3 regions of the Cutibacterium granulosum genome follow, and region 3 is predicted to be linked to each of the others. Evidence: riboswitches for the same ligand, from Rfam matches in the RefSeq annotation. Region 3 holds a riboswitch; each other region holds the start of a gene.
The links. Region 3 has a riboswitch for cobalamin ahead of CKV91_RS03805 (FecCD family ABC transporter permease). Riboswitches for the same ligand answer to the same signal wherever they lie in the genome.

Region 1 (7,293 bases), 370 kb from region 3:
GGCGATGACCGAGAAGTTGAGTCCCTGGCTGCGTCTCCTCTCCACGGCCTCGGCAATCGACTCAAGCTTGTAGGGCACCTCGGGCAGCAGGATGATGTCTGCCCCACCGGCGATGCCCGATCCCAGGGCCAGCCAACCGGCCCGGTGCCCCATGACCTCGGCCAGGATGATCCGGTGGTGGGAGTGAGCGGTGGAGTGCAGCCGGTCGATGGCGTCGGTGGCCACCTCCAGGGCGGTGGAGAAGCCGAACGAGTCGTCGGTGCCGACGATGTCGTTGTCGATGGTCTTGGGCAGGTGGATGACGTTGAGACCGGCCTTGTGCAGTTTGTAGGCGTTCTTGGAGGTTCCCCCACCACCAAGTGTCACCAGGGCGTCCAGGCCGAGCTTGTCGTAGTTGTCGACGATGGTCGGCACCATGTCCGTCTCCTCGCCATTGACGATCATGCGATTGACCTTGTCACGGCTGGTTCCCAGGATCGTCCCGCCCACGGTGAGAATGCCGGAGAGGTCGCGTTGGGTGAGGTCGACGTAACGGTTCTGCGCCAGGCCCAGGAATCCGTCATGGAAGCCGACGAGTTCCATGCCGTACTCGCGGATGGCCGCCTTGCCGAAGCCACGGATTGCTGCGTTGAGGCCGGGGCAGTCTCCCCCGGCGGTGAGAATGCCGACTCTCTTGTGGTTTCCCATGCTTCCTCCCGGTCGCTCACACCATCGGTCGTCTCACACCATGTTCGCAGATGACATGGCAGGGACGCACACCCCGGGTGTGCGGGAGACGTCGCACAGACGAAGAAATCTCAGGAATGCAGGATGCACGGGTGCAGGCGAAAATCCTGGCATCACGACGTGGACGAGGGGTCGGCCGCAACATCGATCCCGACCAGCCCCAGCACCGTTGACAGGCAGGACACCGTGACAGGCAGGGTACAGACGTGCCCGGGGGTCAGCATGTATCGCTGACTCACATGTGCGCCTCATCAGCAAGGACGCTGGCGCCCTGCCAACCCGTCGATCCCCTCCAAGGCGATCCGCCGCACCTGAACGTGTCGATGATGTCTGGCCGTCGCGAGACGTTCCGCAACGATGACACCCGCCACGAGCGCTGCCGTCACCACCAGTCGTGCCTTCACACCTACCCCCTGTCTGTACCACCCAGTGTTGCACCGTCAGACGTCACGTGTGCTGAAGCAACCAAGCCGAATGCTACGCATCCGACGACGGGTGGCCCCAGCGAGTGACTCCAGGGCAATTCTGCTCCAGCCCGGCATCTGGCTCACCGAGGCGAACAGTGTTCGCTCAACCCTCACCCACGCAACCCTCCCACACGCGATTGAATGGCATGGTGCGCAGTCCCAGCCCAGCCGTACCTCATGAACCATCAGCCGCGCCGCACGAACCAGGCGAGGTTCAGCGTCACGCCCCCACCGCCGTCCCCCGAAACAGCACCGGGAGCCTCCATGCCGACACCCAGGTGTCTCGGCTGCGCGACCTGCTGCTCGCCGACGTACCGGCTGGGCGCCTGGTCATCGCCTGTGACGCAGTCGGGGGCATAGGCTCACGGCCCGGGGACTCCTACCCTGCCGATCCGACGTGGTGTGCCCACCTGGCCGCGCGAGTACCACTGCTGGAGATACTGTGTGGGGGAGCCCAACCGATGGTCCTCGTCAACACCCTGTGTCAGGACGCCGCCTCGGCCCAGCCAATGATCGAGGAGTTCCAGCGGTGCGCGGTCGCCACGGGGATCGACCCCCAGGCCGTCACCGGATCGACGGAGGACAACGTCATCACCACCCAGACCGGGATCGGGGTGACGATCATCGGGGTACGACCGGGCAGAGCCCCTGGCACACCGGGTCCCGGCGAGGCCCCGACAGCAACGGCACAGGGGCAGGAAGCCGACGTGCTCGTATGCGTCGGTTCCCCGATCTCGGCGCCGGATGACGAGGTATGCCCCGGTCGGCGCGAGATCGTCACCCTGGACGAGGTGCGTGCGCTGCTGGGCTCGGGCCTGGTGCACGACTGTGTACCGGTGGGGTCGCACGGAATCGCCTGGGAGGCCGATCAAATCGCCGCCACCGCAGGACTGCGGTTCGATCCCGGCAGGACCGATCTCGATCTCACGAAATCCGGCGGACCGTCGACCTGCATCGTGCTTGCCTGCGCACCAGAAGACGTCGGCGAGCTGCGCACACATGTGAGCGACGACCGGCCGTGGGCTCGGATTGGCACATTGCAGCCCCAGCACAGGGATTGACACCAGACATGCTATTTTGTGCGTGTCCCGGGTCGGACTCGGCCCGAGGTACTCCGCAGCGAGCGAAGTCGGTGCAAGTCCGACACTGTCGCGCAACGGTGATGCCCTCCAGCTCAGTCCGGTCGCCTCCCTGCGAAGTGGCATTCACCGACTCTCGCCGTAGGAGTCTGCCGAGCACACCGGGTGTGCCCCAGCGGGTCCTGCGACACGACTGCAGGAGACTTCATGGGTACTCCACTGCCGAGACGTGTCTCGGTCCTTCTCACCCTTCTCGTCGTACCTTCCCTGGCCCTGACGGGCTGCTCGGGCACGAAGGACGGCTCCACCTCCCCGAGCGCCTCGACGACCACCCCATCAGCTGGCACCGGTGCCAACATGTCCGGGTGCATCAAGTCCGGGGAGTTCGACAAGGACAAGGACTACTTCGGTGACAAGGTCACCTTCACCGGGGCCAGGAACGTCCACGTCAGCTATCACAAGTCCTACAAGGTCCTCACCCTCGGCAAGCAGGACAAACCGGCGCAGACCTTCGTGTTACTGCAGTGCGGTGCCCCCAGACCAACGCTCACCGGTGAGCTCGCCAAGGCCCCGATCATCGACGTCCCGGTCAAACGGATCGCCGCCTCCTCCACCACCCAGATCCCGGTCCTCCACACCCTGGGGTCCTTGGACGCAGTCGTCGGCGTCAACCAGCTCGAACAGATCTACCGCGGACCGGCACGAGACGCCCTCGAGGCCCGCAACACGCCCAGCTACGGGTCAAGTCGGATGCAGATCGACACGGAGAAGCTCATCTCCCTCAAACCCGACGCCGTGCTGGCCGCCAGCTCAGAGGTGAAGGAGTTCAAGCAGGTGCAGTCCGCCGGCATCCCGGTGCTGCAGGACCTCGACTATCTCGAGTCCACCCCGCTGGCCCGAGCCGAGTGGATGAAGACCTACGGCATCCTCCTCAACAAGGAGGGCGCCGCCACGAAGAACTTCGACGGCATCACCAAGCGCTACACCGAGGTGGCGAAGAAGGCCAGGAACGCCACCGACAAGCCCAGCGTGCTCGTCGGCCAGGAGACCAAGGGGCAGTGGTACGTCCCGGGAACCGACTCCTACATGATCAGGTTCATGACCGACGCCGGAGCCACCGACGCCATGTCCCAGGCCGTCAAGGGCAGCGGAGCCACCCCGACCGACGCCGAGGTCGTCTTCAAGTACGGCTCCAAGGCCGATTTCTGGCTCAACGGCAACTACATGTCCATGACGACGTGGCACGGCAAGGACGACGCCCTCAAGCAGAACCCGCGCTACGCGAACCTGTCGGCCTTCCAGCACGGCAACGTCTGGAACCCCAGCAAGCGCACTGCCCCAGACACCGGGAACGACTTCTGGCAGTCCGGGACCGTCCAACCCGACGTCGTGCTGGCCGACCTCACGTACATCTTCCACCCTGACCTCATGAAGGGGTACACGCCGTACTACTACACCAAGCTCAGCTGACCCTCTCAGCGGCGATGTTCGCCGCACCGCCATCCCTTCACCTCCACTTGGGAGCAACCATGTCCATCAATCGTCTGGTGGCGGGCCTAGCCGCCATCGCCATGTGCATCGCCACCCTCGCCGGGTGCTCACGCTCCGAGAAATCGGATTCCTCGGCGGACACGCCGTCCAGCACGTCCTCCCAGCAGGGCTGCATCAAGGACTTCGACTCCTCGAAGGACTACTTCACCGACAAGGCCACCTTCCGCGACGCCCGCGACATCACCGTGTCGTACCACAAGTCGTACAAGGTGGTGACGCTCAAGCACCCGTCGAACACCGCGAAGAAACCCGTGCAGTACGTCCTGGTGCAGTGTGGCGCCCCGCAGCCGAAGCTGGACGGTGACCTCGCCAGGGCGCAGAAGATCACCATCCCCACCACCAAGGTGGCGCTGGGTTCGACGACCCTGCCGATGAAGTTCCAGATGTTGGGAAAGCTGGACTCCGTGGCTGGCATGGTCAACGTCGACAGGGTGGGGAATTCGAACACCCGTCAGGCCCTCAAGGACCACAAGGTCGCCAGTTTCGCGGCAGGTGACAACGCCACCGAGATCAACACAGAGAAGCTGGCGGCGCTGCGCCCGGACCTGTTCATCTTCAACCTCGTCAGTGGCAGCGACAACACCAGCAAGATCGACAAGATCAAGGAGATGGGCATCCCGGTCGTCGCCGAGCCGAACTTCCTCGAGAGCACCCCGCTGGGGCGTGCCGAATGGATCAAGTACGACTCGCTGTTCGTCAATGCCGAGAAGACGGCGAACCAGAAGTACGACGAGATCGCCGAGAAGTACCATGCGACCGCGAAACGCGCCGCCACGGTGACGACACGACCGACCGTGCTCCACGGATCGCAGTACAAGGGCGTCTGGTACATCAAGCCCAACGAGAACTACTCCATCCAATTCCTGCGCGACGCAGGCGGTGAGTACGTGTTCAAGGACCTTCACGGGGTGGCATCCAGGAAGCTGGACACCGAGGCCATCATCAAGAAGGCCCACGATGCCGACTTCTGGATCGACGGGCCGGAGAAGTCGTCCATCCCGGAGATCCTCAAGGCCGACCCACGTCTGAAGTCGCTCAAGGCCCTCGACAACGGCAACGTCTGGGACGCCACCCTGCGAGCCGACCCGAAGCACGGCAACGACTACTGGCAGACCGGGGTCGTGCGCCCCGACCTCGTCCTGGCGGATCTGACGGCGATCCTGCACCCTGAGCTGGATGCCGATCACCAGTTCTACTTCTACCGCAAGGCCACCGCGAAGTGACTGCGACTCAGGATCAAGTGCCGGGCCGTCGCGGGAGGCACGGACGTCACGAGACACACGGCGAGCGGATCAGGGGCACCTGGTGGAACAGCCACCAGGAGACGCCACAGAACCGAGAGGCACCGGGCCGGGACGTACGAGGTCAGGATGGGCGGGGTCGGGACGTGCGGGATCACCGGGATGTGCGGAGCCGCCAGACGCAGGGACGACGCGGGCTGCCACTGCCGGTGCGTTTCACGATCCTCGCAACGATCCTCCTCGCCGTCACCCTGGCCGGCCTGGCGCTGGGATCGGTGAACATCCCGCTGGGTGACGTCATGACGATCCTCACCGGTGGCACCGACGTCGACCCAGTCTCGATGACGATCATCCGCGACGTCCGCGAGCCTCGTACCATCACCGCCCTGCTCGTCGGGGCGGCGCTGGGAGTGTCCGGGCTGGAGATGCAGACCCTGTTCCGCAACCCACTGGCCGACCCATACGTGCTGGGTATCTCCTCGGGTGCCAGTCTGGGCGTTGCCCTGGTGGTGCTGTCCACCTCGGCATCGGCGGGGGCGGCCAGCTTCGCCTCCGGGCTGGGAATCGGGCCGGACCTGTTGGTCATGGTCGCCGCGGCACTGGGGGCAGCCGTCGTCCTGCTCATCGTCATGCTGGCCGGCCGGTTCATCCACTCCTCGACGATCCTGCTGCTGCTCGGCGTCATGATCGGGTACTTCGTCTCGTCAGGGGTCACCGTGCTGTTGTCGCGGGCCAGCCCGGAGCTCATCGCCCAGTACACCCGCTGGCAGTTCGGCAGCTACCACGGCGTGACGTGGCAGAACCTGCGAGCCATGGTGCCGATCATGATCGTCATGATCCTGGCCAGTCTGCTGCTCGCCAAGCCGCTCAACGCCTTGTTGTTGGGAGAACGCTACGCCCAGACGATGGGAATGAACCTCAAGGTGGTGCGCACCCTGCTGGTGGCGAGCACCGCGATCCTCGCCGGGGCGGCCACCGCGTTCTGCGGGCCGATCAGTTTCCTGGGCATCGCAATCCCACATCTGACGCGTGGGGTACTGGGAACGGCCGATCATCGTCATCTGCTGCCCGGATGCATCCTCACCGGCGGATCCCTGGCATTGATGGCCGACATCCTGGCACAGCTGCCCGGCGACGACGTGCTGCCCGTCAATGCCGTCAACGCGGTGTTCGGGGCGCCGGTCGTCATGATCATCCTGGTGCGCTGGTACCGGGAGGCGGAGGCGACATGACCGGTCTCACACTGTCGAACCTGACGGTCGGGTACCGTTCGGGGCGTCACGTCACCACGGTGTTGTCGGGGGTGACGGGCGCGGTGGGTGCCGGGCAGATGATTGGGCTCGTGGGGCCCAATGGTGCCGGAAAGTCCACCCTGTTGCGCTCGGTCGCCGGGCTGCAGCCGAGCCTCGGCGGCGAAGTGCAGGTCAACGGCACCCCGACGTCACGGATGTCGCGCCGTCAGGTCGCCCGGGCCCTCTCGACCGTCCTCACCGACCGGGTGTCGGTGGCCCGGCTCACCTGCCGCGACGTCGTCTCGCTGGGGCGTCATCCACATTCGGGCATCGGTGGGCGGCTGCGACCTCATGACCATGCGGTCATCGACGAGTCGCTGCGGGCGGTGGGCGCTGCCGATCTGGCCGAAGCCTTCATCGGGGAGCTGTCCGACGGTCAGCGTCAACGGGTCATGGTGGCCCGCGCCCTGGCCCAGGAGCCATCCATCCTGCTGCTCGACGAGCCGACCTCCTTCCTCGACCCGCCGGGCAGGATCGCCCTGCTCGGTATGCTGCGCGAGGTGTGCACGGCACGCAGCATCGCGGTGGTGGTGTGCAGCCATGACATCGAGGCGGTGATGCGCTACGCCGACACCCTGTGGGTGGCTGGGCGTGGCACCGACGTGACAATCGGGGCCCCGGAGGACCTGGCCCGGGACGGATGCCTGGAGGAGGCCTTCCGGGCCGAGGGGATCACCTTCGATCTCCGCACTCTCACCTTCTGGCAGTCCGACGAGGGGCGCCCGAGGGCAGTGGTCGCCGGAGCAGGCACGGACGCCGACCTGGCCCGGCACACCTTGGCACGGGCTGGGTATCGAGTGGTGGAGGAATCCCTCGCCACCACGGGCACCGATCTGACCAGTGCCGGTACGGGCAGTACCGACGAGGGCACCACCCCACTCACGGTACGCGTCGTTGCGGGCGGCTGGGAGGTGGACGGCACGGTGCTGTCCACCCT
Region 2 (7,293 bases), 270 kb from region 3:
CCATTGGTCAACGCATGGAACGGCGCCTCCAGGCGGATCTTCTCGGCTGCACCGATGTGGTGCCAGACCGGGATGTGGAACGAGTTGGTGTAGTAGTCACGGTCGGTGATTCCCGGCAACGCGCCGAACCGTTCCCGGTCCATCCGCACGAACCTGCCCGACAGCCCCTCGGCCGGGGTGGCCAGGGTGGAGAAGTTGAGCCCGGTCTCCTCGGCGGCGCGGTCGGTACGCTCCCGCAGATGGCTGATGAACCGGTACCCGAGGTCCCAGGCCTCCTGGGACTGCCCGTGATGGGCCCCCACGAGGGCGGTGAGGGTCTCGGCCAGGCCGATGAACCCGATCGAGAGGGTTCCGTGCCGCAGCACCTCCTCGACGCTGTCGTCGGGACCGAGCCCCGCAGAGTCGATCCAGACCCCCTGCCCCATGAGGAACGGGAAGTTACGCACCTTCTTGCGAGCCTGGATCTTGAATCGCTCCAGCAGCTGATCGATGACCAGGTCGATGGATGCGTCGAAGTCCGACATGAACCGATCGACGTCATGGTCTGCCTGGATGCCCAGACGCGGCAGGTTGATGCTGGTGAACGAGAGGTTGCCACGCCCCCAGGTCTGCGCCCTGCTGGTGTCGTGGACGTTGGACATGACGCGGGTGCGGCAGCCCATGTAGGCGATCTCGGTCTCGGGATGGCCGGGGCGGTGGTACTCGGCGTTGAAGGGGGCGTCCTGGAAGGAGAAGTTCGGGAAGAGACGCTCGGCGCTGGTGCGGCAGGCCAGCTGGAAGAGGTCGTGGTTGGGGTCGCCAGGATGGTAGTTGACCCCTTCCATGACGCGGAAGATCTGGATCGGGAAGATCGCCGTCTCGCCATTGCCCAGCCCGGCGCGGGTGGCCTCCAGCAGGCAGCGCATCACCAGCCGGGCCTCCGGGCTGGTGTCGGTGCCGTAGTTGATCGAGGAGAACGGCGTCTGGGCACCAGCGCGCGAGTTCATCGTGTTGAGGTTGGCGATGAAGGCCTCCATCGCCTGGTAGGTGGCCCGTTCGGTCTCGGCCACCGAGCGGGTGCGTACCTCGTGGTGGACCCGGACCACCTGCTCGGCGGAGAGTTCGGGCCAGGCCTCGGCGAGTTTTTCCCGCTCGGCGTGCTGGGTGGCGTCGTCGGCCTCCAGGGGCCAGGTGGCGGCAAGCCGCGTCACCTCGTCCTGACGTTCCTGGTCAGCACCGAGGACGCCAGCGGACTGAGCCATGTTGGCTCGCATCCGATCGGCGCAGGTGAGGGCGACGCCGGGGGCCATGTCCCGGTCGAAGTTGGGGACGGCCTGACCACCATGCTGGTCGTTCTGGTTGGACTGGATCGCGATGCACGCCAGGGCTGCGTAGGAGTTGATCGAACGCGGGGAGCGCAGGTGTCCGTGCCCGGTGGAGAAACCGGTGCGGAACAGCTCGCTGAGGTTGATCTGGCAGCAGGTGGTCGTCAGGGTGAGGAAGTCGAGGTCGTGGATGTGGATGTCACCGTCCCGGTGGGCGGCGGCATGGGCCGGGTCGAGCACCGAGAGCAGGTTGAACTGCTTGGCCGACTCGGTGCCGAAGCGCAGCATCGAGCCCATCGCTGTGTTGCCGTCGACGTTGGCGTTCTCGCGCTTGACGTCGCTGTCCCTGGCATCGGAGAAGGTGATCTCGCGCAGCGAGGTCATGAGGGCCGACTGCTGTTCGCGAGCCGTGGAGCGGCGCTGCCGGTAGAGGATGTATGCCTTGGCCGTCTCGGCCTGGCCGCGCTCCATGAGGACCTTCTCGACGACGTCCTGGATGTGTTCGACGTCGGGGATCACGGGGCCGGTCGCGGTGGCGGCCACCGTACCGGCACCGGGGCGCTGCTCGCTGCGTAGTTCGTCGACGACGGCCAGTGCGACGCTCAGCGAGATGGCCTCGGCCTCGGCGACGCCGGTGGCCTCCAGGGCCTTGCGAGCGGCATGGGCGATGCGGGCTGGGTCGAAGGCGACGATGCGCCCGTCGCGCTTGCGCACCTGACGTAGCACGGTGGAGGACGTCTGCCCCGGTCCATGCGACGTGAGCTGGGACGTGGTGGTGTGCCTCACGGGTGTGGTCGAGGGCGTCTGGGGGTGGTGTACGGTCATGTCTCTCCTCGGAGTTCGCCGCCCCTGTCACAGGGCTCGTGCAGCCGGGTCACAGCCCGGGTACTGGCAGGTCTTCGGACTCGGGGACGCGATCGTTCGATCTCCTACTGGACGACGCTTCCCAGCCAGTGGCCAGTGCGTGTGTCGCCGGTCGTTTCCCATACCGCTGCGGGACAGTCCCGGATTCCCACCGGGTTCCCTCTTGGCTCTCATATCCCAACATCTTGTGTTTGGACTGAAAGACCAGTACGACATCTAGTTATACACCATGTGGAACCCGCCGGTAGGCACATCTTGGGGCGTGTTCGGTGCAGGCGAATCTGCGGGCATGAGGAACGCCTCCACCCGATTGCTCGAGCGGAGGCGTTCCCCAAGGGATTGCGTCAGTCGATCAGCTCACTGATCCGTCACGACGATGACGTGGAGCTGACGGGGACCGTGCACCCCATTGACTCGGGCCAGCTCGATGTCACTGGTCGCCGAACCGCCCGAGATCCACGTCAGCGGGTGATGATCGAGCACGGCCGGTCTGACGGCCTGCACGGCCTCCGGCACATCGGAGACGACCTGGCTTGCCTTGATCACGCAGACGTGACGGTCGGGAACCAGGGTGAGGGCACGTCGTCCCTGATCGGCCAGATGGGTGAGCACGATGGTGCCGGTGTCGGCCACACCGGAGGCAGCCGCCGTGACGACGGCCTGGGTGTCGTCCAGCTCGGTCTTGCTCAGTTCCGGATCGTCGACACGAACCTCGATGCCAGCCTCGGAGATGGCCGTGCGCCAGGACTCGTCAAGCCCGGAGGGGACGACGACGGACTCGTCGGCCCCGGTCTCCTTGAGGGCGTCGACGACGGCCTGGGGCACGTCGACGGCGGGAACCTCCACGACGGAACAGTTGTAGTCGCGCACCCGCTGCACGAAGGTGCCCACGACGTCGTCCATGTCGATGCCCCGACCGTACTGCCAGGTGATCGGCGCATCCTTCTGCGGATCGGACTGCGTGACGTCTGCGGTGGCCTGGCGGATCCGGGCCAGGATGTCCTCACGGGCCTGAACTTCGTCGATCATCAGTGCTCCTCCCGATTCTTCTTCCACCAGTTGCGGAAACTCTGCGACGGGATCTCGTCGACGTCGCGGTACTTGAGCCATCGTTCGGCCACGGGAACCGGGATCGGCCCCAGCTTCTTGCCGCGCATCACCTTGCCGGCCAGCTGCGAGCCCTTCTGGACCATCTCGAAGTGCTTGGCGTCGCTCAGGGCCCACTGTGAAGTCTTCATGAGCCCCATCTCACCGGCTACCTCGTAGTCGGCGGGGATCTTGTCGGCCTTCTCGGACTGCACGACGCGCTGACGCAGGTGCACGAGGATGTCGGTGAAGGGGATCTTCACCGGGCACACCTCGTTGCACGCACCGCACAACGAGCAGGCGTAGGGCAGGCCACGGTCGACGGGGTCCTCCACACCACGCAGCTGCGGGTTGAGGGCGGCACCGATCGGTCCGGGGTACACCGAGCCGTAGGCGTGGCCGCCGGTGCGCTCGTAGACCGGGCAGATGTTGAGGCAGGAGGCGCAGCGGATGCAGCGCAGCACCTCGCGTCCCAGCTCGTCGGCCAGGGCGTCGGTACGACCGTTGTCCATGAAGATGACGTGCTGCTCCTGGGGGCCGTCACCCTCGGTGACACCGCTCCACATCGAGTTGTAGGGGTTCATCCGCTCGCCGGTGCCCGAACGGGGCAGCAGCTTGAGGAACACCTCGAGGTCGTCGTAGCTGGGCAGCACCTTCTCGATGCCGACGACCGACACGAGGGTCTCGGGCAGGGTGAGGCACATGCGGCCATTGCCCTCGGACTCCACGATGACCAGTGATCCGGTGTCGGCGAGCACGAAGTTGCCACCCGAGACGGCCACTTTGGCGCGCAGGAACTTCTCACGCAGGTGCAGACGGGCCGCGTTGGTGAGCTCCGGAGGATTCTCCGAGATGTCCTCGGGGGCCGGGCGGCCGTAGTTCTTCATCTCCTGCAGGAAGATCTCCCGCACCTCGGAACGGTTGCGGTGGATGGCCGGCACGACGATGTGGGAGGGGCGGTCGTGGCCCAACTGCACGATGAGCTCGGCCAGGTCGGTCTCCCAGGCGGCGATGCCCTGTTCCTCCAGGTACTCGTTGAGGTCGGTCTCCTGGGTGGTGATGGACTTGATCTTGACGACCTCGTCCACCCCCTTGGCCTTCGCGACCTGGGCGACGATCTCGTTGGCCTCCTGGGCATTGCGGGCCCAGTGCACGTGCACCCCGTTAGCCTTGAGGGATTCCTCGGCCTGCAGCAGGTAGGTGTCCAGGTGACGCCCCACCCGGTCCTTGATCTCCTTGGCGGCACCACGCAGATCCTCCCAGTCCGGGGACTCGGAGACGCGCATGGCGCGCTTGTTGCGGATCGTCGTGGTGGCGTTGCGCATGTTCTTGCGCTGCACACCAATGCTCAGCTCACGCTTGGCGGCTTCGGAGAACTTCGGCATCCCCAGGAACGTTCCGGGGTTGTCCGGGGCCGGGGTGAGACGGGCGACCCCGTTGTTGCCCTCGGTGATCCGACGCAGTTCGGTGGTCATGGTCAGTCCTCCTCCGTGTTCGCCAGGATCTCGGCGAGGTGAATGGGCTTGACGCCAGAGTTCTGCCGCGACAGCACTCCGCCGATGTTGAGCAGGCAGGAGTTGTCACCTGCGACGACGTACTCGGCACCGGTCTCGCGCACGTGACGGGCCTTGTCGGCCGCCATGGCGGCGCTGACGTCGGGGTTCTTGATGCTGAACGTACCGCCGAAACCGCAGCACTGTTCCTCGGCGGGCAGGTCCACCAGGGTCATGCCGCGCACGTTCCTGAGCAGCTGGTAGGGGCGGTCGCCCAGGTGGATGAGACGGCGTCCATGACATGACGGGTGATAGGTGACCGAGTGCGGGAAGTAGGCGCCGACGTCGGTGACACCCAGCACGTCGACGAGGAACTCCGGCAGATCGTAGGTGCGCTTGCTGGTCTGGGCCGCGGCTCGCTCGAGCCCCTTGTCGCCGATGTGCTCGGCGATCATGGTGTGCTGATCACGCACGGCTGCGACACACGAACCCGACGGGGCGACGACGTAGTCGTAGTCGCTGAACGCGTCGACGTAGGAACGGATCATCGGAACCGTCTCGTCGAAGTATCCGGTGTTGGTGGTGATCTGGCCGCAGCAGGTCTGCTCGTAGGGGAACTCGACGGTGCAGCCGAGTCGCTCGAGCAGGCTGGTGACGGCCTGCCCGGTGCGAGGGAACATGACGTCGTTGATGCACGTGATGAACAGTGCGACGGTCATCCCCTGACCGGGACGCCCAACCTTCTCGGTGGCGTTCTGCGGGGTGATGGTGGTCATTGGAGCACCTCCTGATGGTGCATGGAAGGGGTTGACGACGTGACAGTAGTAATCATGGCACCATCCAGCCCAGGACCGGGGTGGACATGAGTCCAACGAGGATACACATGAGTACCAGCAGGATGAGGGAGTACTTGAACACCTTCCTCAGGATGACCGACTCGCCGCCAGCCAAGCCGATGGCAGTGGCGGCCACGGTGAGCGACTGCGGGGAGATCATCTTGCCGACGACACCACCGGAGGCACCGGCACCGACGAGCAGGTGCTTGGTGCCCGCCACGCCCAGGTGGGATCCGGCGCCGATCTGGTCACCCACGCTGGCCTGCAGCTGGGAGAACAGGATGTTGGCCGAGGTGTCCGAACCGGTGACATAGGTACCGATCCAGCCGAGGATCGGGGCGAGGAACGGGTAGACGGCACCGGCACCGGCGATGAACAGCCCCAGGGCGAGGGTCTGGCCCGAGTCGCCCATGACGTAGGCCAGGGCGACGACCGCGCCGATCGTCAGGGCGGAGAACTTCATCTTCTTGGCGTTGGTCCACAGTTCGGTGAAGATGTCCTTGATCGACACCCGGTAGATGAGCCCGACGAGGATGGCAACGATGGCCAGCAGGAATCCGGGTTGCGACAGCCAGGGCCAGGTGAAGGTCTGGTGGGCCGATGGTGCGCCGGAGGCGGACATGATCTCCGACAGCCCAGGCCAGGTCATCGGGGTGTCCGCCTTGACCAGGCCCTGTTTGATGCTGGGGATGGCTGCCACGGAGAAGACGACGATGACGAGGATGTAGGGCACCAGGGCCATGAAGATACGGTGGCCGGTGAGACCTTCGGTGGATGGGGCCTCGGCCGAGACGGGTTCGGTCTCCAGTGCCTCGTCCATGGGGATGCCGATACGCTCGGCGGCTTCGCGGCCGCCCTTGGGCTTCCACACCTTGAGGAAGATCATGGCCAGGGCGACGGTGACGACGGCGGCGAAGATCTCGGTGAGGTTGTACACGGCTGTGCTGCCGACGATGATCTTGGTGGCTCCGAAGACGATGCCGACGAACAGGCCGAACGGCCACACCTCCCTGACGCCCTTGCGGCCGTCCATGATGGCCAGCATGAGGAAGGGCACCACCAGGCAGAGCACGGCACACACCCGGGCGGTGATCGGGGCGACGTCGGTGACGTTGAGCCCACCGGTCTTGGCGGCCATGAGCACCGGCAGACCCACGGCGCCGAAGGCCACCGGAACGGTGTTGGCGACCAGGGCCGTCACTGCGGCACGCAGCTTGCCGAAGCCGATGGCAACGAGCATGGCGGCGGCGATGGCCACCGGGGCACCGAAGCCGGCCAGGGCTTCCAGCAGACCGCCGAAGCAGAAAGCGATGAGGATGCCGAGCACACGCGGGTCGTCACTGATGAGGAAGAAGGTGCGGCGCAGGTCGTCGAACCTGCCCGAGATCACCGTCACCTGGTACATCCAGATGGCACTCAGCAGGATCCACACGATGGGGAACAGACCGTAGAGGAAACCCTCCACACTGCTGGAGATTGCCGTACCGAACGGCATCTTGAAGGCGGTGATCGCCACGACGAGGGCGACGAGCCACGAGAAGAGGCCGGCCCAGTGGGCTTTCCATCGCAGTGCCCCCAGGGTGATGAGCATGGAAAGAATGGGTAGCAGCGCCACCAGGGCAGACAGCCACTGCTTCCCCAGGGGGTTGGGGTCAGGCGTGAACGCCTCGAGCAATACCATCGGGACTCCGTTGTTCCACAATTTTTCAG
Region 3 (7,293 bases):
TCATCCGCGAGGAAGCGGATCTTGCGCGATTCCCCGCCGATGTCGAGCGAGTCGTCGTGCGAATGATCCACGCCGCAGCAGACCCGGCAATTGCCGGTGACATCGCCTTCACCCCCGGTGTGGTCGAGGCCACGCGTCGTGCGCTGGCGTCTGGCGCGAACATCCTGTGCGACTCCTCCATGACGGCGACCGGCATCATCCGTTCCCGACTGCCCGAAGGGGTGCAGGTCGTCTGTCACATCAAGGAGCCGCGCCTGACCGAGCTCGCCAAGCGCAACGACACGACCAAGACGTGCGCCGCCGTCGATCTGTGGGCCGCCGAGGATCATCTGGACGGGGCGGTCGTGGCCATCGGCAATGCCCCCACTGCGCTGTTCCACCTTCTGGAGGTGTGTGAACAGACCGGGGCGCGCCCGGCTGCCGTCGTCGGCATCCCGGTGGGATTCGTGGGTGCCGCAGAGTCCAAGCAGGCGCTGGTCGACTCCAACCTGGGGCTGGAGTACATCACCCTGCTGGGACGTCGTGGCGGCTCAGCCATCGCCGTCGCGGCAGTCAACGCCATCGCCTCCACCGCCGAGCTCACCAACGATCACCGCTGAGAAGCACGTCACCGGCTCATTCAAATCACGCTGGGGCACTCACACCAGGAATCCCCCCCATGACAGATTCTCGCCACCATTGGAAGAGATGGTTTTGGGGGGCATTGCGGTGAGATTGAGACTCCATCAGCCCTGATGGGACACGGGTTTGACCACTTCGGATGACCGTCGCGCATCGGTTTCGCCAGATGGACGAAACCCTCGTCCGTACTCGGACGAGGGTCGTCTGGCAGAGCCCAGCCGCATCTCACCATCCCAGCCGGACCCCGCAGCTCACCCGCACCGGACGCCTGCCCCGCGCCCGCCTCTCGTCGTGGCCAACAGCAACCACGCGTCACGGGCGCCGCGCCTCCGAGGGCCGGACAGCTGGTCTCCTCCAGCCAGGTGACCCGGGCAGTGCACTTGGCTTCTCAGCCCTCGTGCCCGGGCACGGAGGCCGGAATCCTCAGCTGGGGTTTGATCGACGACTTGGGCTCCAACCCCCACTTCTCCAGGCTGACCCGCAGGTGCTCGGCGGCATCGATGTTGAGCGGGCCGGAGGTCCACATGGCGATGGGGAGGTTGAGGTAGCGCTTCTTCTTCACCGCGTCCAGGTTCTTGGTCGCCGGATTCGATTCCAGAATCTTGATCTTCTCGCTGTAGGGCTGGGCGTCGTAGTCGACGAAGGCGATGGCGTCGGGGTTCATCGTCGCCACCTTCTCCCAGCCGATACGCACCCAGGTGTCATTGACGTCGTGAGCGCCGTTCTGCGCATCCGCCGCGTTGATGATGGCCTGTGGCCCACCCTTGCTACCACTGGTGAAGACGGTGTCCTTGGCCGAGTCGAAGAGCAGCACCGTCGGGGTCTTCCTGGCCTTCGGAGCCTTCTGGAGGGCGTCGAGCCGATCGTCCATGTCCTGCACGGCCTTCTTGCCGGTCTGCTCGTTGCCGGTGAGGGTGGCAAGGTTGGTGATGTCGGTCCGCACTGCGTTCCAAGGGTCCATGACACCGCGGGCGCTCTGCCCGTCCTTCTGTCGGCATGACTCGGTGAGAAGGTAACTGTTGATGCCCTTGTCGTGCAGGTTGTCGGGGGTGAGGTTGTTCGCCTCGGAGAATCCGTAGTCCCACCCGGCGACGACGACGTCGGGCCTGTTGGCGATGACCGACTCAAGGGTCATGTAACCCTTGACGCCCTCGTGCAGACTGTTGATGGTGTCGGCCCCGTACTTGGCAGTGAGGATCTCCTTGTCCCGATCTGCCGAACTTATCGCGGCGATCTGCTTTTGCGCCCCGGCGCTCAGCGCCATGGCGATGATGCTGCCGTCATTGACGTAGAGTCGCTCGGCCTTCTTGGGGTAGGTGACCTTCTTGCCACAGTTGGTCACGGTGACTTCGTTGAAGTCCTTGGCGGACTCGCCGCTCTTGGAGGCTGATCCACCGCCACAGGCGGTGAGTCCCACAGCCAGGCAGGAGGCCAGGACGACAGGTAGGAGTTTGGTGGACATTTCAGTTTTCCTCTCGGTTGGGATTGGGCAGCGGTGCGGTGCACACGAGTTCCTGGCTGCCGTCGGGAGTGGTGACATGGTGTGCGACGACGTGGAATGCCGTCGCGACGTTCGATGGGCTGAGCGCCTCACGAGCCGGACCTGCGGAGAGCACTCCGCCGTCGGCCAGGACGACCACGTGGTCGAAATGCGAAGCAGCCATGCCGAGGTCGTGGATGGTGGCGACCACCGTCCGACCGCTGGCGCGCAGCGTGTCCAGCAGCATGAGTTGGTGAAGCACGTCGAGGTGATTGGTCGGCTCGTCCAACATGATGAGGTCGGCGCCCTGGGCCAGGCCACGGGCGATGACGGCGCGGCGCCGCTCACCGCCCGACAGGTGGTCACAACGACGATCGATGAGGTGGTCCAGTCCCACCAAGGCCAGGGAGTCCCGGATGATCCGCCGCTCGGAACGCTGCCCCACCTGCCACGGCTTGCGGTGCGGGGTACGTCCCAGCGCGACCATCTCACCCAGCAGGAGGTCAGGCGATGGCGACTCCTCCTGCCCGACGAAGGCCATGAGCCGGGCACGTTGCATGGGGGTGTAGTCGGTGACGGAGGTGCCGTTGAGCAGGACGTCGCCGGAATTGAACTGGCGCACCCCGGCGATGGATCGCAGCAGAGTCGACTTGCCGACTCCGTTGACGCCGACGATGGCGGTGAGCTTCCCCGGCTCGGCGATGAAACTGACGTCGTCGACGACGATGCGATCGTTGATGCGGCACTGGACATTGCGAACTTCGAGACGTGTCATGACTCACTCGAGAATCGGTACTGGCTGCGCCCCATGAGGTACAGAAAGATGGGAGCGCCGATGAACCCGGTGACGACGCCGAGCGGCACCTCCTGTGGTGCCGCGATGACGCGGGCGCCGACGTCCACCCACAGCAGGAAGAGGCTGCCGATGGCGGCGGCGACGGGCACCATCGACCGGTGACTGGCTCCCACGAGCAGCCGGGACATGTGCGGAATGACGAGCCCGACGAATCCGATGCCGCCGGAGACCGCCACGAGCACCCCGACGAGTACCGAGTTGCCGACGAACAACGCCTTGCGCACCCTGGTATCGGGGATGCCGAGGGATCGAGCGACGTCGGTGCCAGCAGCCAGGGCGTCGAGCCAACCCGAGAACGCGATCATGAGCACGGCGGACAGAGCGGTGACGATGGCAGCCATCCACAAGCTGTCCCAGGTGGCACCGGCCACCGATCCCAGCATCCAGTACAACACCGACTGCGCCGCACGCGGATCCGAGCTGCGAAAGACGAGGAAACTCGCCAGTGCCGAGAATGCCGCAGAGAGCACGACGCCCGAGAGCACCAGCCGCAGCGGCGTCATGCCGCCCTGGGCCATGGAGATGAGGTACACCAGACCGGCGGCGCCCAATGCCCCCACCAAGGCCCCGAGGGTGAGTCGGTGAGGACCCCAGGAAGCGAACATCCCCAGGGCGATGACCGCGGTGGCCCCCACACTCGCACCGGCCGAGACACCCAGCAGGTAGGGGTCGGCCAGCGGGTTGCGCACCAGGGTCTGCATACCGCTTCCGGCCAGGGCGAGTCCAGCTCCGACGATGATCGCCAGCAGTGCCCTGGGGGCACGCAGGTCCCAGACGATGAGATCGATCGTCGAGTCAGGGCCCGGCTCGCCGGTGATCCTGGCACCAACCGTGTCAAGAACGCCACGCATCGGCAATGGTTCCGAACCGATGGTCAGCGAGAAGACGGCGCTGACGACGATGAGCACGACGAGGATGATCACCAGGGGCGCCACTGGCAACCGGCGGTCCCGCTCGACCGACCGTCTCGAGGAAGGCATAGCTGTTCCTTCTGGGTGCGAGGACCTTGATGCGAGGCCCGAACGACACAAGTCATGCATGGGGTCTTCGGACTTCGGATCACCCTCGGTCGGCCCTTCCCAGGATCACTCCCAGTGGTCTTGCCGACGTCGTCACCGTCACCGCTGCGCAACAGTCCCGGATTCCCACCGGGTTCACCGCGACCTCATCGGGGCCGCACCATGCACGTGACGCACGTTAGCACCTGTGACACGCAAATCGCGACGCGCCGGCCACCAGCCCCCTGCCGTAGCCGCCCGCCAACCCCTTGTCGCAGGCGCGTCGGGCACGTGGGACGCCCCGGCTCGTGAGTCTGAAGGGTGCGCTGGGGGGCGGTACCTCGCACCCCCGTGGCAATTCGGTTCGACAAGACACCCCGTGCCACACCACGTGGCAGACACCACGATCCCCAACACATCTGCCACGGAGACGAACGGGCCACAACCTCGCCACAGACTGGATCTCCACACCGCGCAGAGCTCCCCAACTGCGAAAAGTTGTGCTCCCGGCGCCGCTTCATACCTGGAGTACAACTTTGTGGCTGAAAAATTCTTCCTACCAGCACAAGCGTGAGGGTAAGTACAATTTTTCTCGACTGGTTCAGTAGCCAGAACCACAGGGAGCAGCCTCGAAGACTGCACTCAGACACCCAGTCCGAGGGTGCAAGTACAATCTTTCGGTCAAAAAGTTGTGCTCTACCGTCCCGAAAGGGGAAGTGCACTCAGCTTTCCGGTGTATCGGAACACGCTCTGCCTGACCAGGAGCTTGACGAGATGGATCACAAGGACTGAAAAAGTCAGGATGCCTCGTCACCTTTCCACAGATAGTGAAATCCGCGACCTGCCATCGCCTCTGACGAAGGCTGCAGTACTCCATCAGCCATGAGGTCCTTGAGGACCTGTCCGACGTTGGAAGCCCTCACCCCCAGGATGGCGCCCAATTCTGTCGTACTAATACGCCCTCGATGCCGGGCATATTGACGAGCCGTCACTGCTCTACTGGGCACTGAACGCTTCAAACCGCGATTCGCATATTCCATGTCCAGCTGCTTGTTTGCTCTCTTGGAAAGGGTAAACGCGGGGAGGGCTTCGTCGGGAACGCCGCGGATGGGCTTCAGCAAGGGTTCGCCATCACACTCCGTCTGCCGTAGGAGCTCAAGGGTTTCGTGAACTTCCTCGACGGGGACTTGCAGGTAGGGAGCAAGAATGTCCTCGTCGATCCAGAGATGATCTGTGAGGAAACGCATAACCATCAAAGTGCGGAGGTTTTGCATGAGCTCGGGAACATCCATACCAGTCAGCCACGATGTCCATGCCACGTCAGGACCGACACCGGAAAACGTCGTCACCACATAGGGACCGTCAATTTCCCGAATGGTCGGCATGCGAAGCCCCCGGCGAAGCAAATCACCAACCATACGGTCAACTCCGATACCTTCACGTTCTGCAATTCGAAGTGATGCCAAGAGCTCAGTGAGAGCAACGTTCCTGGACGTCGATGGGTGGGTGATGATGTTCTCAGCCGTCACACCTCCGAAGAATCCTCCGGGGCTGGTAACTCGCAAGACGGCTCCTTCGTGCTCGATGAGCGTTGCATCGGACAGCCCCCATTCACGATGAGCCAACCCATTGACGATGGCCTCACGAATGGCACGTTCCGGCAGCTGGCGGACCTGCCCCTCGACAAGTCCTGAAGACACATGCGACAAAGGGTTGTACGCCCGCGCGACGGCGAACGTCCGTTGGAGCTGCTCAAGCAGTGATACCCCACCAATACGTACTCGGTCACCGCTGTCCTGACCGGGCATGTCGCGACGTATGTAGTCGAGGCATGGCTCGGGACGCCCCACAAAGACCAGAGCAGCAGCATTGGTGAGCTTGCCATCACCATCAATGGCGTTCAACCGGGACAGCAACTCACGACTCGTACAGTTGGCCAATTCCACCGCCGCCTCGTCGGTGCTGGCTTGAAGGAAGGCGCGTGCTGCGTCAAGGGCAGCAGGTCGCACTTCCTCCAGGCTCACGTTTGAGAACTGCGCCGACCAGTCGTAGCGGATGGAGTACTGATGGCGGTGGTGCCATGACGTTGCGTCGATCTCCTCGCAATGATCACCAATCCGCCAGCGGATCTTTCCCTTGACCTTGATCGGTTCCAGCGCGGTGGGTGATCTGACGATCAACAACCTGGCATCGTGAACGTGGACTTCTCGGACGTCAACGGTCAACGCGCGAGAAGTGTGCTCATAGATCTTCCTCCGCAACCATTCGGTATCCAAGGATGTACCGATGAGCAATGGTCCATCATCCTTGTCATTGACTCCGACGATCAGAGCACCACCCCCAGGGGTGTTGGCCATGCACGCGGCTTCACCGGCAAGCTGCTCAGCGGCTCGTTCATCCTCACGTCGACCCAGTAGCAGCTCACCGTGCTTGCCTCGTCGGCTGGAGTCCTCCTTGAAGTCAAGATACTTGCATTCCGGGACCCGGTGCCCTGCGTCCAAGTGCTCCAGCGCAGTGTCGATCTCAACTGCAATCGGGTCTGGCCCGAAAGTTGTTCCCATGTGAGCAGTCTACTTCCAGCTACAAGTTTGTGCCCAGAAACTTTTAATCAGGCATCCAGTCCAGACATTGAGTACAACTTTATGACTGAAAAGTTATGAGCAAGCTCTGCGGCGAGGAGTGCGCACACATTTTCGCTGGATCTGAAGTCCCCCACGATTGGCGCGACAACTGGCTGCCATGTTGGGACAACATGCCAGCAGACGGCTGGTTCAGTGTGGTATTTCGGTTCGGCAGGGCACCTCGTGCCACGTCAGGTGGCAAACCCCACGATCCCCAACACATCTGCCACAGGATCGCTGGGCCAAGACTCGCTCGGCAGACCGGATCACACCTCACCCGGGCCCGCGCGTACTCTCACTCACACTGCGAAACTTGCAGTGTGAGTGAAAAAGTGTGAGCTGCGGTCTTGCGCCCACTCCCTCCACCCCTAGAGCTGAAGTGGACGACAACGAGACCGGACACAGCCGGGGAGTAACCCTAGGAGAAATGAGGACACCACGGGAGAACCGGATGCATGGGGCAGGAGGCAGCGAGGGAAGGGCTGGGCGCAGAGCTCGGGACCAAGGAAAACAGGGGCGGCACCCTACGCCTCGGGAAACCCACGGGGAAGCGGGGCGCCACAGGCAAAGCAGGTGTGCCACGAACGAATGGGCACAGGCCGAGCAGGGGGGCAGTTCAGCTCCAGAGGGCGTCGCCCTCCCAGGTACCCGACGAGATCACTGGGACGACCTGGCCCGAGAGCACCGAGCCCGGATGTGGATCGGTCGGCAGCCCGG

Region 1: another riboswitch for cobalamin. It lies ahead of CKV91_RS02375 (ABC transporter substrate-binding protein); the one in region 3 lies ahead of CKV91_RS03805 (FecCD family ABC transporter permease).
Region 2: another riboswitch for cobalamin. It lies ahead of CKV91_RS02765 (anaerobic ribonucleoside triphosphate reductase); the one in region 3 lies ahead of CKV91_RS03805 (FecCD family ABC transporter permease).

Annotation. Positions count from the first base shown of each region.
Region 1 is NZ_LT906441.1:556,660-563,952, reverse strand. Features, by position in the region: gene CKV91_RS02390 (6-phosphofructokinase) at 1-687, opposite strand, end outside; gene CKV91_RS09320 (hypothetical protein) at 978-1,130, opposite strand; gene CKV91_RS02385 (transcriptional regulator) at 1,472-2,254, shown strand; cobalamin riboswitch at 2,267-2,402, shown strand; gene CKV91_RS02375 (ABC transporter substrate-binding protein) at 2,630-3,742, shown strand; gene CKV91_RS02370 (ABC transporter substrate-binding protein) at 3,802-5,046, shown strand; gene CKV91_RS02365 (FecCD family ABC transporter permease) at 5,115-6,296, shown strand; partial or broken gene CKV91_RS02360 (ABC transporter ATP-binding protein) at 6,293-7,293, shown strand, end outside.
Region 2 is NZ_LT906441.1:659,954-667,246, reverse strand. Features, by position in the region: gene CKV91_RS02765 (anaerobic ribonucleoside triphosphate reductase) at 1-2,129, opposite strand, end outside; cobalamin riboswitch at 2,178-2,392, opposite strand; gene CKV91_RS02760 (LutC/YkgG family protein) at 2,526-3,197, opposite strand; gene CKV91_RS02755 (LutB/LldF family L-lactate oxidation iron-sulfur protein) at 3,197-4,729, opposite strand; gene CKV91_RS02750 ((Fe-S)-binding protein) at 4,732-5,523, opposite strand; gene CKV91_RS02745 (L-lactate permease) at 5,576-7,264, opposite strand.
Region 3 is NZ_LT906441.1:926,608-933,900, reverse strand. Features, by position in the region: gene CKV91_RS03820 (precorrin-8X methylmutase) at 1-599, shown strand, start outside; gene CKV91_RS03815 (ABC transporter substrate-binding protein) at 1,010-2,083, opposite strand; gene CKV91_RS03810 (ABC transporter ATP-binding protein) at 2,085-2,876, opposite strand; gene CKV91_RS03805 (FecCD family ABC transporter permease) at 2,873-3,892, opposite strand; cobalamin riboswitch at 3,981-4,156, opposite strand; gene CKV91_RS03800 (RNA-binding domain-containing protein) at 4,753-6,516, opposite strand; gene CKV91_RS03795 (hypothetical protein) at 7,193-7,293, opposite strand, start outside.